2 linked regions of the Salipiger sp. CCB-MM3 genome follow. The protein of the gene in region 2 binds, or shares a complex with, the protein of the main gene of each other region. Links are inferred from orthologs where the notes say so. Each region holds a gene or a part of one and is shown on either strand. Other genes may lie near its edges.

What was found.
Region 1: the proteins of dnaG (region 2) and AYJ57_RS11985 are in contact, whole or in part, in a crystal structure (PDB 2R6A), measured with the Geobacillus stearothermophilus proteins. The link is inferred for Salipiger sp. CCB-MM3 from one-to-one orthologs. Residues at the interface, in WP_049624496.1 of Geobacillus stearothermophilus: Lys456, Leu457, Leu458, Pro459, Ala460, Asn463, Ala464, Leu467, Leu535, Leu536, Ile537, Ala538, Gln544, Glu545, Asp548, Tyr549, His552; in WP_033016901.1 of Geobacillus stearothermophilus: Ser13, Glu15, Ala16, Gln18, Glu91, Leu92, Asp94, Ala95, Val96, Pro97, Thr98, Ala99, Ala100, Asn101, Tyr104, Tyr105, Ile108.

The regions. Positions count from the first base shown.
Region 1 is NZ_CP014595.1:2,479,671-2,484,246, reverse strand. The notes cover bases 774-3,586. They hold AYJ57_RS11985 (replicative DNA helicase), read left to right. Parts: upstream 774-1,342; coding sequence 1,343-2,830; downstream 2,831-3,586. Other genes in these bases: alr (alanine racemase), read left to right, coding at 3,063-3,586; AYJ57_RS11990 (orotate phosphoribosyltransferase), read left to right, coding at 774-1,068. In the rest of the region: pyrC (dihydroorotase), read left to right, coding at 1-207; more of AYJ57_RS11990, read left to right, coding at 391-773; more of alr, read left to right, coding at 3,587-4,100; AYJ57_RS11975 (MlaE family ABC transporter permease), read left to right, coding at 4,097-4,576. UniProt on the Escherichia coli protein: The main replicative DNA helicase, it participates in initiation and elongation during chromosome replication. Travels ahead of the DNA replisome, separating dsDNA into templates for DNA synthesis.
Region 2 is NZ_CP014595.1:820,289-824,937, forward strand. Bases 1,764-4,649 are described here. They hold dnaG (DNA primase), read left to right. Parts: upstream 1,764-2,146; coding sequence 2,147-4,153; downstream 4,154-4,649. Other genes in these bases: AYJ57_RS04025 (hypothetical protein), read left to right, coding at 1,764-2,002; rpoD (RNA polymerase sigma factor RpoD), read left to right, coding at 4,295-4,649. In the rest of the region: AYJ57_RS04015 (CHAD domain-containing protein), read right to left, coding at 1-1,353; AYJ57_RS04020 (ribbon-helix-helix protein, CopG family), read right to left, coding at 1,350-1,529; more of AYJ57_RS04025, read left to right, coding at 1,709-1,763. UniProt on the Escherichia coli protein: RNA polymerase that catalyzes the synthesis of short RNA molecules used as primers for DNA polymerase during DNA replication.

The sequences.
Region 1 (4,576 bases), 1.7 Mb from region 2 along the record:
GTCTTTGAACAGGACGGCGCGCTGGACAAGCTCGAGGCCTTCGCCTCGCGCAATGGCCCGGCCTTCTACCGCCTGCCGGTGAGCGAAGAGGTCGTGACCCTGACCAAGGGCGCGCCCGTCACATACCCCGGCAAGATCGAGACCGGTGCCGGGCCGGTGACCGTCTTTGATCCCGGCATGCCGCTGCACTGGCGGGTCGAGGACTAAGGCCAGCGGGGGCGCTGCCCCCGCACTCACTTCTGGTTTGTCGTGCTGTGCACGACGGGGGGCGCTGCCCCCGCACCCCCGGAGTATTCGGGAAAGATGAAAACGCTGGGTTGAGCGCTCTGCGCCCTTCCCGACCCCGAAATTTCGCGCTAAGGCGGGCGCGGTTTTCAAAGGAGCTGCCCCATGATCCCCTCGTCCTATCCCTCGCAAGAAGAAATGGCCCGGCTGACGGCCCGGATGCTCTGGGAGATTGGCGCGGTGCATTTCATGGGCGACGCGCCCTTCAAGCTGGCCTCGGGACTGCCCTCGCCCGTCTACATCGACTGCCGGACGCCGATCTCGCACCCGCGCATCCGCTCGACGCTGATGGATTTCCTGACCGTCACCGTCATGCGCAACGCCGGCTTCGAGGCCTTCGACAACATCGCCGGCGGCGAGACCGCGGGCATCCCCTTCGCCGCACTGGTGGCCGAGCGCATGGCGCTGCCGATGACCTATGTGCGCAAGAAGCCCAAAGGCTATGGCCGCAACGCCCGCATCGAAGGCAAGATGACCGAGGGCCAGCGCGTGCTGCTGGTCGAGGATCTGACCACCGACGGCGGCTCCAAGCTCAGCTTCGTCGACGCGATCCGCGAGACCGGCGCCACCTGCGCCCATACCGCGGTGATCTTCTACTACGGCATCTTCCCCGAGACCACGAAGACGCTCGGCGATCACGGGGTCGACCTGCACTACCTCTGCACCTGGCACGATGTGCTGGCCGAGGCCAAGGAGCGCGGCGGCTTCGAGCCCGCGACGCTGGCGGCGGTCGAGGCCTTCCTCGAAGACCCGCGCAAATGGCAGGCGGAAAACGGCGCATAAGCGCATTTTCTTCGGGCGAAGGGCCAGCCTCTTCGCCCGGCACATCGCACCAAATGTTGCGAAACCCCGCGATCCTGCTACGATATCTTCACGAGCAGAACCGGGCGCCGGGCCCATTTCCGGTTATCCCGAAATAGTCCACAGAGATTTCCAGATTGGTCCGCGACCCGCGGCGCGCTATGACGCTTGAACCTGCGGGACTCGGGGGAGCCAGCGGGACATCAAAGGGACAAAAAGACGTCGGACCATGGCGACATGGGCCAAGGGGACAGGCATGAACGATCACAGCGTATTCAACGCCACGGGCGTCGAGGTCGAGCAGGCTGACACGATGCCGCATTCGATCGAGGCCGAGCAGCAACTGCTGGGCGCGATCCTGACCAACAACGATGTCTACGACCGGGTCGCGGCCATCCTCGGCCCGCAGCATTTCTACGACCCGGTGCACCGCCGTATCTTCGAGATCGCCGCAGCGCGGATCGCCAAGAACAACCTCGCGTCCCCGGTGACGCTGAAGGCGTTTATGGAAGACGACGAGGGCCTCAAGGAACTGGGCGGTCCGGCCTATCTGGCCCGCCTCGCTGGCGCCGCGGTCTCGAGCTTTGCCGTGCGCGACTACGCGCAGATGATCTACGATCTGGCGGTGCGCCGCGATCTCATCGGATTGGGCCGCGATATCTCGGCCCGCGCCACCAAGGTCGACGTGAAATCCGAGCCGCGCGAACAGATCGTGCAGGCCGAGCAGGCGCTCTACAAGCTGGCCGAACAGGGCCAGACCGAGGGCGGCTTCCAGTCGTTCCTGCGCGCCGTGACCGATGCGGTAAACGTCGCCAACGCCGCCTATCAGCGCGAGGGCGGGCTGGCTGGCGTCTCCACCGGTCTTATCGACATGGACAAAAAACTCGGCGGCCTGCACCCGTCGGACCTTCTGATCCTCGCCGGGCGCCCCTCGATGGGTAAGACCTCGCTGGCCACCAACATCGCCTTCAACATCGCCAAGGCCTACAAGAAGGGCACCCGCCCCGACGGCACCGAAGGCGCGATAGAGGGCGGCGTTGTCGGCTTCTACTCGCTCGAAATGAGCGCCGAGCAGCTGGCCGCGCGTATCCTCTCGGAAGCCGCAGAAGTGCCCTCCGAGCAGATCCGCCGCGGCGACATGACCGAGACCGAGTTCCGCCGCTTCGTCGACGCGGCAAAGAGCCTCGAGGCCTGCCCGCTGTTCATCGACGACACGCCGGCCATCCCGATCGCCCAGCTTGCCGCCCGTGCGCGGCGCCTGAAGCGAACCCATGGTCTCGACGTGCTGATGGTCGACTACCTGCAGCTGGTGCGCGGCACCGCCGAGAACCGCGTCAACGAGATCGCCGAGATTTCGATGGGCCTCAAGGCCATCGCCAAGGAGCTCAACATCCCGGTGATCGCCCTGTCACAGCTCTCGCGTCAGGTGGAAAGCCGCGACGACAAACGCCCGCAGCTGTCGGACCTGCGGGAATCGGGCTCGATCGAACAGGACGCCGACGTGGTGATGTTCGTGTTCCGCGAGGAATATTACGTGGAGCGCGAAAAACCCTCGGACGACCGGCTCGACGAAATGGCCGCCTGGCAGGAACGCATGGAGCGCCTGCACGGCAAGGCCGAGGTGATCATCGGCAAGCAGCGTCACGGCCCGATTGGCACCGTCGAGCTGAGCTTCGAGGGCCGATTCACCCGCTTCGGCAACCTCGTGCGTCCTTGGCAGAACGGCGAAGGCGACAACTTCTAAGGGCCGCCTCTTCCTCTTGGCAAAAATATCCCACGGGGGTGCGGGGGTGTGAAACCCCCGCAGGGCCTTGGCTCGCCACGCCCACTCTCCGGCCCGCCCCGCCTGCCTGCCCCCCGCGCCAGCCCCCCGCCTGCCCGCGCCAGAGGCCCTGCCCCCACAGCAGGACCACCTCGCGCCCGACTTCGGCGCTTTCCCTCTTGACGCCCCCTGCCCGCGCGGCAATCAACGCGCCATGGCACAGGCACAGCTCACCATCGATCTCGATGCGATCCGCGCCAACTGGCGCACCCTCGACGCCCTCTCCGATTGCGAGACCGGCGCCGTGGTCAAGGCAAACTCCTACGGTCTCGGCGCTGATCGCGTCGCGCCGATGCTGGCGCGCGAAGGCGCGCGGCGGTTCTTCGTCGCCACCTGCGAGGAAGGCGCGGACCTGCGCAAGGCACTTGGCCAGGGTCCCGAGATCAACGTCTTCGGCGGCCATATGGCGGGCGATGCGGCGCTCATCCGCGACGCGGCGCTGACCCCGATGATCAACTCCATCGAGCAGATGCTGCGCCACGCCGAAAGCCTTCCCGGCCATCCCTTCGGCGTCCAGCTTGACAGCGGCATGAACCGGCTGGGGCTCGAGGCCGACGAGTGGCTGGCCCTGCGTGACACGGCGATGAAGCAAAAGCCGCGGCTGATCATGTCGCATCTGGCCTGCGCCGACGAGCCGAACCACGGGATGAACGCCCATCAGCTGCGCAACTTCCGTGAAATGACCGAGGGGCTGGACGCGCCGCGCTCGCTGTCGGCCACGGGCGGCATCCTGCTGGGCAAGGATTATCATTTCGACGTCACCCGCCCCGGCATCGGGCTCTATGGCGGCCTGCCCTTCAAAGAGGCGCATCGTGTCGCCGCGCTGCACATCCCGGTGATCCAAACCCGCGAGGTGCAGACCGGCGAGTCGGTGGGCTATGGCAACGCCTTTGTGGCGCGCTCGCCGATGAAGGTCGCGACGATCTCTGCCGGTTACGCCGACGGCCTGATCCGCGCGCTTGCGCCCAAGACCTACCTCTGGGCTGGCGAGACCCGCTGCAAGCTGCTGGGCCGCATCTCTATGGACCTGATCACCGTCGATGTGACCGCCGTCGAGCAGGTGCCGGAAACGCTGGAACTGCTCGGCCCGCATCAGACCGTCGACCATCTGGCGCGCCATATCGACACCATCGGCTACGAGATCCTCACCTCGCTCGGCAACCGCTACGCGCGGGTCTACCGCGGCGGATGAGCCTTGGCGCCGCCATCGCCGCGCCGGTGATCGCTGCGCTCGGCGCGCTTGGGCGCGCGGTGCTGCGCGGCCTGGCCTCTGCCGGGCGGCTGACGCTCTTTGGTCTATCGGCGCTCAGCCATATTCTGCGCCCGCCGTTCTATGGCCGCGAGGTTCTGCAGGCCCTGCTGCACATCGGCTGGCTGTCGCTGCCCGTGGTGGGCATGACGGCGATCTTCACCGGCGGCGCGCTGGCGCTACAGATTTACTCCGGCGGTGCGCGTTTCAACGCCGAGGCGGTGGTGCCGCAGATCGTCGCCATCGGCATGGTGCGCGAACTCGGCCCGGTGCTGGTCGGGCTGATGATCGCCGCCCGCGTGACCTCTTCGATCGCCGCCGAGATCGCCACGATGAAAGTCACCGAGCAGATCGACGCGCTGGTCACGCTCTCCACCGATCCGATGAAATACCTCGTCGCGCCGCGCCTGCTGGCGGCG
Region 2 (4,649 bases):
CCGCCTCAGGAAGTCGATAAGGCTGCCCTGCTGCACCGAGTAATCGTTAAAAAGACCAAGGTTGTCCTGCAGGCGCTTGAGCGGCTTGATCAGCTTTTTGAACGGCCCTGCGGGGAACAGCGGGCCGAAGAACTCCATGAGATAGCGCAGCTTCTTGCAGTGTATGCGCAGCTCATGCACCTCGTGGTCGGGCGTCGCATCATCAATCGCCTCGGCGATGGTGCAGATCTTGCGGTAGCGTTTCCAGATCAGCTTGCAGGCGAAATCATAGGCCGGAAGGTCCGCGCGTTCGCCGCGCTGCAACGCCTTGCGCTTGTGGAAAATCTTGCCAAGCGCGGTGATCTCCTTGCGGTAGCCGGTGCTGCGCAGATGTTTCGCCAGCCCCGCCTGCGCGGCGGTGCGTTCCTCGGCGAACAAGGCGAACATCCGGTCGAGCCCTTCGTGCAGGTTCGCCGGCAGCATAGTATAATAGGCATCCTTCTCGAGCAGGTAGACATCGAGGTCACGCAGCCGCCCGGTCGGTTCCATCAATGCCGAAAAGCGCGCTTTCAGCTCGGCGGTCTGCTCGTCCGCATAAACGCCTTTGAACAGGCTCAGCACCGAGCGGATTTTTCGCAGGGCGATGCGGTAGTCGTGCAGAAACTCGGTGTCGTCGTCGGCGATCACCCCGGCCTCATTGGCGCGCGCCACGGGAAGATAGGCGGCGATGATATCGCTGGCGGCATCAAAGGCCTCTTCCTGCCCGTCCATCGGCACATCGGGCTTGGCCACATAGGCCGACTGGCCGGGGAACAGCAGATCATAAAGCGCGCCGTCCTCCAGCGCTGCGCCGCCCAGCCCTTCGACCAGCTTCTGCAGCCGGGTCAGCGCCTTGTCATAGCCGCGCAGCCCCTGCAGGCGGGCGATCGTCACACGCCCCCCCTCAGCCGCTTCGAGCACCCACAAAAACGCCCGCGCCTGCGTCTTTTCTTCGTCATCGAGCAGCGCCAGCTCGCCCCGGCGCATTTCGCCCGCGCCCACCGGCAGCAGGCAGCGCAGCGGCGAAAGGTCCGACAGCGCATGCTTTACCGAGCCCTCGGAGAACTCGGCGACAAAGCGCCCCGCCCCCGCCGAAGACTGGCCAAGCACCCGCCCATCGGGCTCAAGCAATTCAAACTGCTCCGCCACTTCGATAAGCACACGGCCACTCAGGCGCAATTCCTGATCGAAGGTATCGCGGATCAGGAAGGCGCTGCTCGCCTCCTGCCAGCTAAGCTGGGGTTTAAGACCGCCCAGATCGGCGGCATCGACCAGCGATGCCCCCTCTGCGGCCATGTCGGGGAGGAGGTAAAAGGCACCCTCGCCTTGAGTCATCTGGATTTCTTTCCGGTCTTGCGCAGGTAATCCTCGATCAGCGTCTCGACGATCTTCTGCACACTGCGATCCTCTTCGATGGCGCGCATCTTGAGCGCCTTGAGTGTCTTGCTGTTAAGCCGCAGGGACGTGTTCTTCTTTTCGTCCTTGGGCTTGATTTCCTTGGTCTTCGCCATGGCTGATACCCGCTAAAAGTGACGTCATGATTTCACTTTGAACCAGCAAGCGCAACGCGATTTCCCGGCACTGGCGCAACGACAAAGCCATAGCGCTCTCCAAGCCGTGATCGCAGCCCGCCTCATGGGTGACACTTTCCCCGCAAAGGATTACATAAGCGCCTTGGCTGACACAGGAGATGCAGACCATGCGGAATCTTGTAGTATTTTTCGGGCTGGTGCTCGCCGCCGCCACCCCGGCCTCCGCGCAAAGTGACAAGGCGGCACGCTGCGAAACCTCGGCCAAGATGGTCATGGAAGCAGTGCAGGCGCGTAAGGACGGCATTCCGCAAAAGCGGACCGAGCGCGAATTGCGCCGGGCGCTGGATCGCGACTCGGGCGAGATGCTGGCGCAATGGATTTATTCGCTGCCCGAAAACCAGCTCACCCTTGATGTGGGCCGCAGCTGGGAACAGCAGTGTCTCTCGCAATGACGCCGCGCTGAGGCGCGCATGACGTGACCCGCACCCGCCCGCGTCGCCCTTCCGGTCGGCGCAGGCATCGGCTATCTGACAGAAACACCAACGCGCGTGCCGAGCCGCATGGACTCGGCCTCCCTCTGCATTGATACTCCGAGCATGAGTCTACCACCCGGCTTCCTTGACGAATTGCGCACCCGTACGAGCCTGAGCCAGGTCGTCGGTCGCAAAGTCATGTGGGACACCCGCAAGTCCAATCAGGCCAAGGGCGACATGTGGGCGCCCTGCCCGTTCCATCAGGAAAAGTCCGCCTCTTTCCACGTCGATGACCGCAAGGGGTTCTACTACTGCTTCGGCTGCCACGCGAAGGGCGATGCAATCTCCTTCGTGCGCGAAAGCGAGAACGTCGACTTCATGGAAGCGGTCGAGATTCTCGCCCGTGAGGCAGGCATGCAGATGCCCGCGCGCGACCCGCAGGCCGCGCAGAAGGCCGACCGCCGCAGCCAGCTTGCCGAGGTGATGGAACAGGCGGTGCGGTTCTTCAGGATGCAGCTGCGCACCGGCGCCGCCTCTGAGGCGCGCGCCTATCTCGACCGGCGCGGGCTGACGCAGCCGGTGCAGGACCGTTTCGAGCTTGGGTTTGCGCCCGAGGGTTGGCAGCACCTTTGGGACCATCTGCGCGGACAGGGTGTCGCCGAGGATCTGATCATGGCGGCGGGGCTGGCCAAGCCCTCGCAGAAGGGCCGCGCGCCCTATGACGTGTTCCGCAATCGCATCATGTTCCCGATCCGCGATGGCCGCGGCCGCGCCATCGCCTTTGGCGGGCGCGCCATGGACCCGCGCGACAACGCCAAATATCTCAACTCGCCCGAGACCGAACTCTTCGACAAGGGCCGCAACCTTTACAACCACGCGCCCGCGCGCGAGGCGGCGGGCAAGGGCCAGCCGCTGATCGTCGCCGAAGGCTATATGGATGTGATCGCGCTCAGCGAGGCCGGGTTCGAGGCGGCGGTGGCGCCGCTTGGCACCGCCGTCACCGAGCATCAGATCGCGCTGCTCTGGCGCATCGCCGACGAGCCGGTGATCGCGCTCGACGGCGACAAGGCCGGTCTGCGCGCCGCCTATCGGGTGATCGACACCGCGCTGCCGCTGCTGATGCCGGGCAAGGGGCTGCGGTTCGCGATCATGCCCGAAGGTCAGGACCCGGACGACCTGCTGCGCGCCAAAGGGCCGCAGGCGGTCAAGGCGGTGCTCGATCAGGCGCAGCCCATGGTGCAGCTTCTGTGGCGGCGCGAGACCGAGGACAAGGTCTTTGACAGCCCCGAGCGCAAAGCGGCGCTCGACGCGACGCTGCGCGCGGCGATCAAGCGCATCCAGCACCCCGACCTGCGCCATCACTACGGCAATGAGATCAAGGAACTCCGCTGGCAGCTCTTCCGCAGCAAGCGCAGCGGCGATGGCGGAAACGGAGGCGGCAACTGGGGCGGCAAATCCGGCCAGCGCAGCCCGTTCCGCAGCGGCCAGCGCACCCAGAAATGGGGTCAGGCGGTCACCATCGCCCCCAGCGCCGCGGCGAAATCCTCGCTGCTGGTCTCGGCTGGCGAGGCCGCAGAGACGCGGCTGCGCGAGACCGTCATCCTCGCCGTTCTGCTGCGCTACCCGGCGCTGCTGCCCGAGTTCGAAGGCCCGCTCGAGACCCTGCCCTGCAGCGATCCCGATCACGCCGCGCTGCGCGACCTGTTCCTGAGCGCAGGAACGACCGACCCGGAAATCCTTCAGGAAGACGCGGCGCAGAGAATCGGACCCGAGGCCCTTGATTCCCTCCTCGGGGCACGCCATGTGGCAGTGGTACCCTGCTTGCGACAGATCGGTGACGTTGAACTCGCCCGCCTTACGGTGGCCGAGGAATTCGCCAAGATCGCCGCGCAGGCGGGACTCGTGGCCGAACTCGCAGAGGCGCTGGAGGATATGGAGAGCCTCGCGGATGAAGCCCTGACCTGGAGGCTGGGACAGGCGGCACAGGCGCGCAATCAGGCGGTTATGAACCGTTCTGAAGACGATGTGGAATTCGAAACCGGGGCCAATGGGGCCCGGGTGGACAAAGAAGAACGCAGCGCTTTCGACGCGCTGCTGCAACAGATTCGCTTTTCCAAGGGTCAGAACTAGATGACCATTTAGGGAAACTGGAGGAAAAACGGGTACACGGGTGGCCGAATCATTTGATTCCCCCCATGATTCGCAGAAACGAATCACTTCACTTGCGCGAGTGCCGGCCAGAACCGGCCCCTCCCTTTGACGGAGCACTTCATGGCAGCCAAAGACAACGACGACGCCAAGCCGGAAACTCAGGACGACGCACATAGCCTCGACATGAGCCAGGCCGCGGTCAAGAAGATGATCGCCGAGGCGCGCGAGCGTGGCTTTATCACCTATGACCAGCTGAACCAGGTTCTGCCGCCGGATCAGGTCAGTTCCGACCAGATCGAAGACGTGATGTCGATGCTTTCCGAAATGGGCATCCAAGTCACCGAAGAGGACGAGGAAGCCGAGGAAGACGCGGACAAGAACAAGGGCTCGACCGATCTGGTCGACGCCTCCAAAGGTCGTGACGTCGCGCTGTCGTCGGGCGGCTCGGAAAAGCTCGACCGTACCGATGACCCGG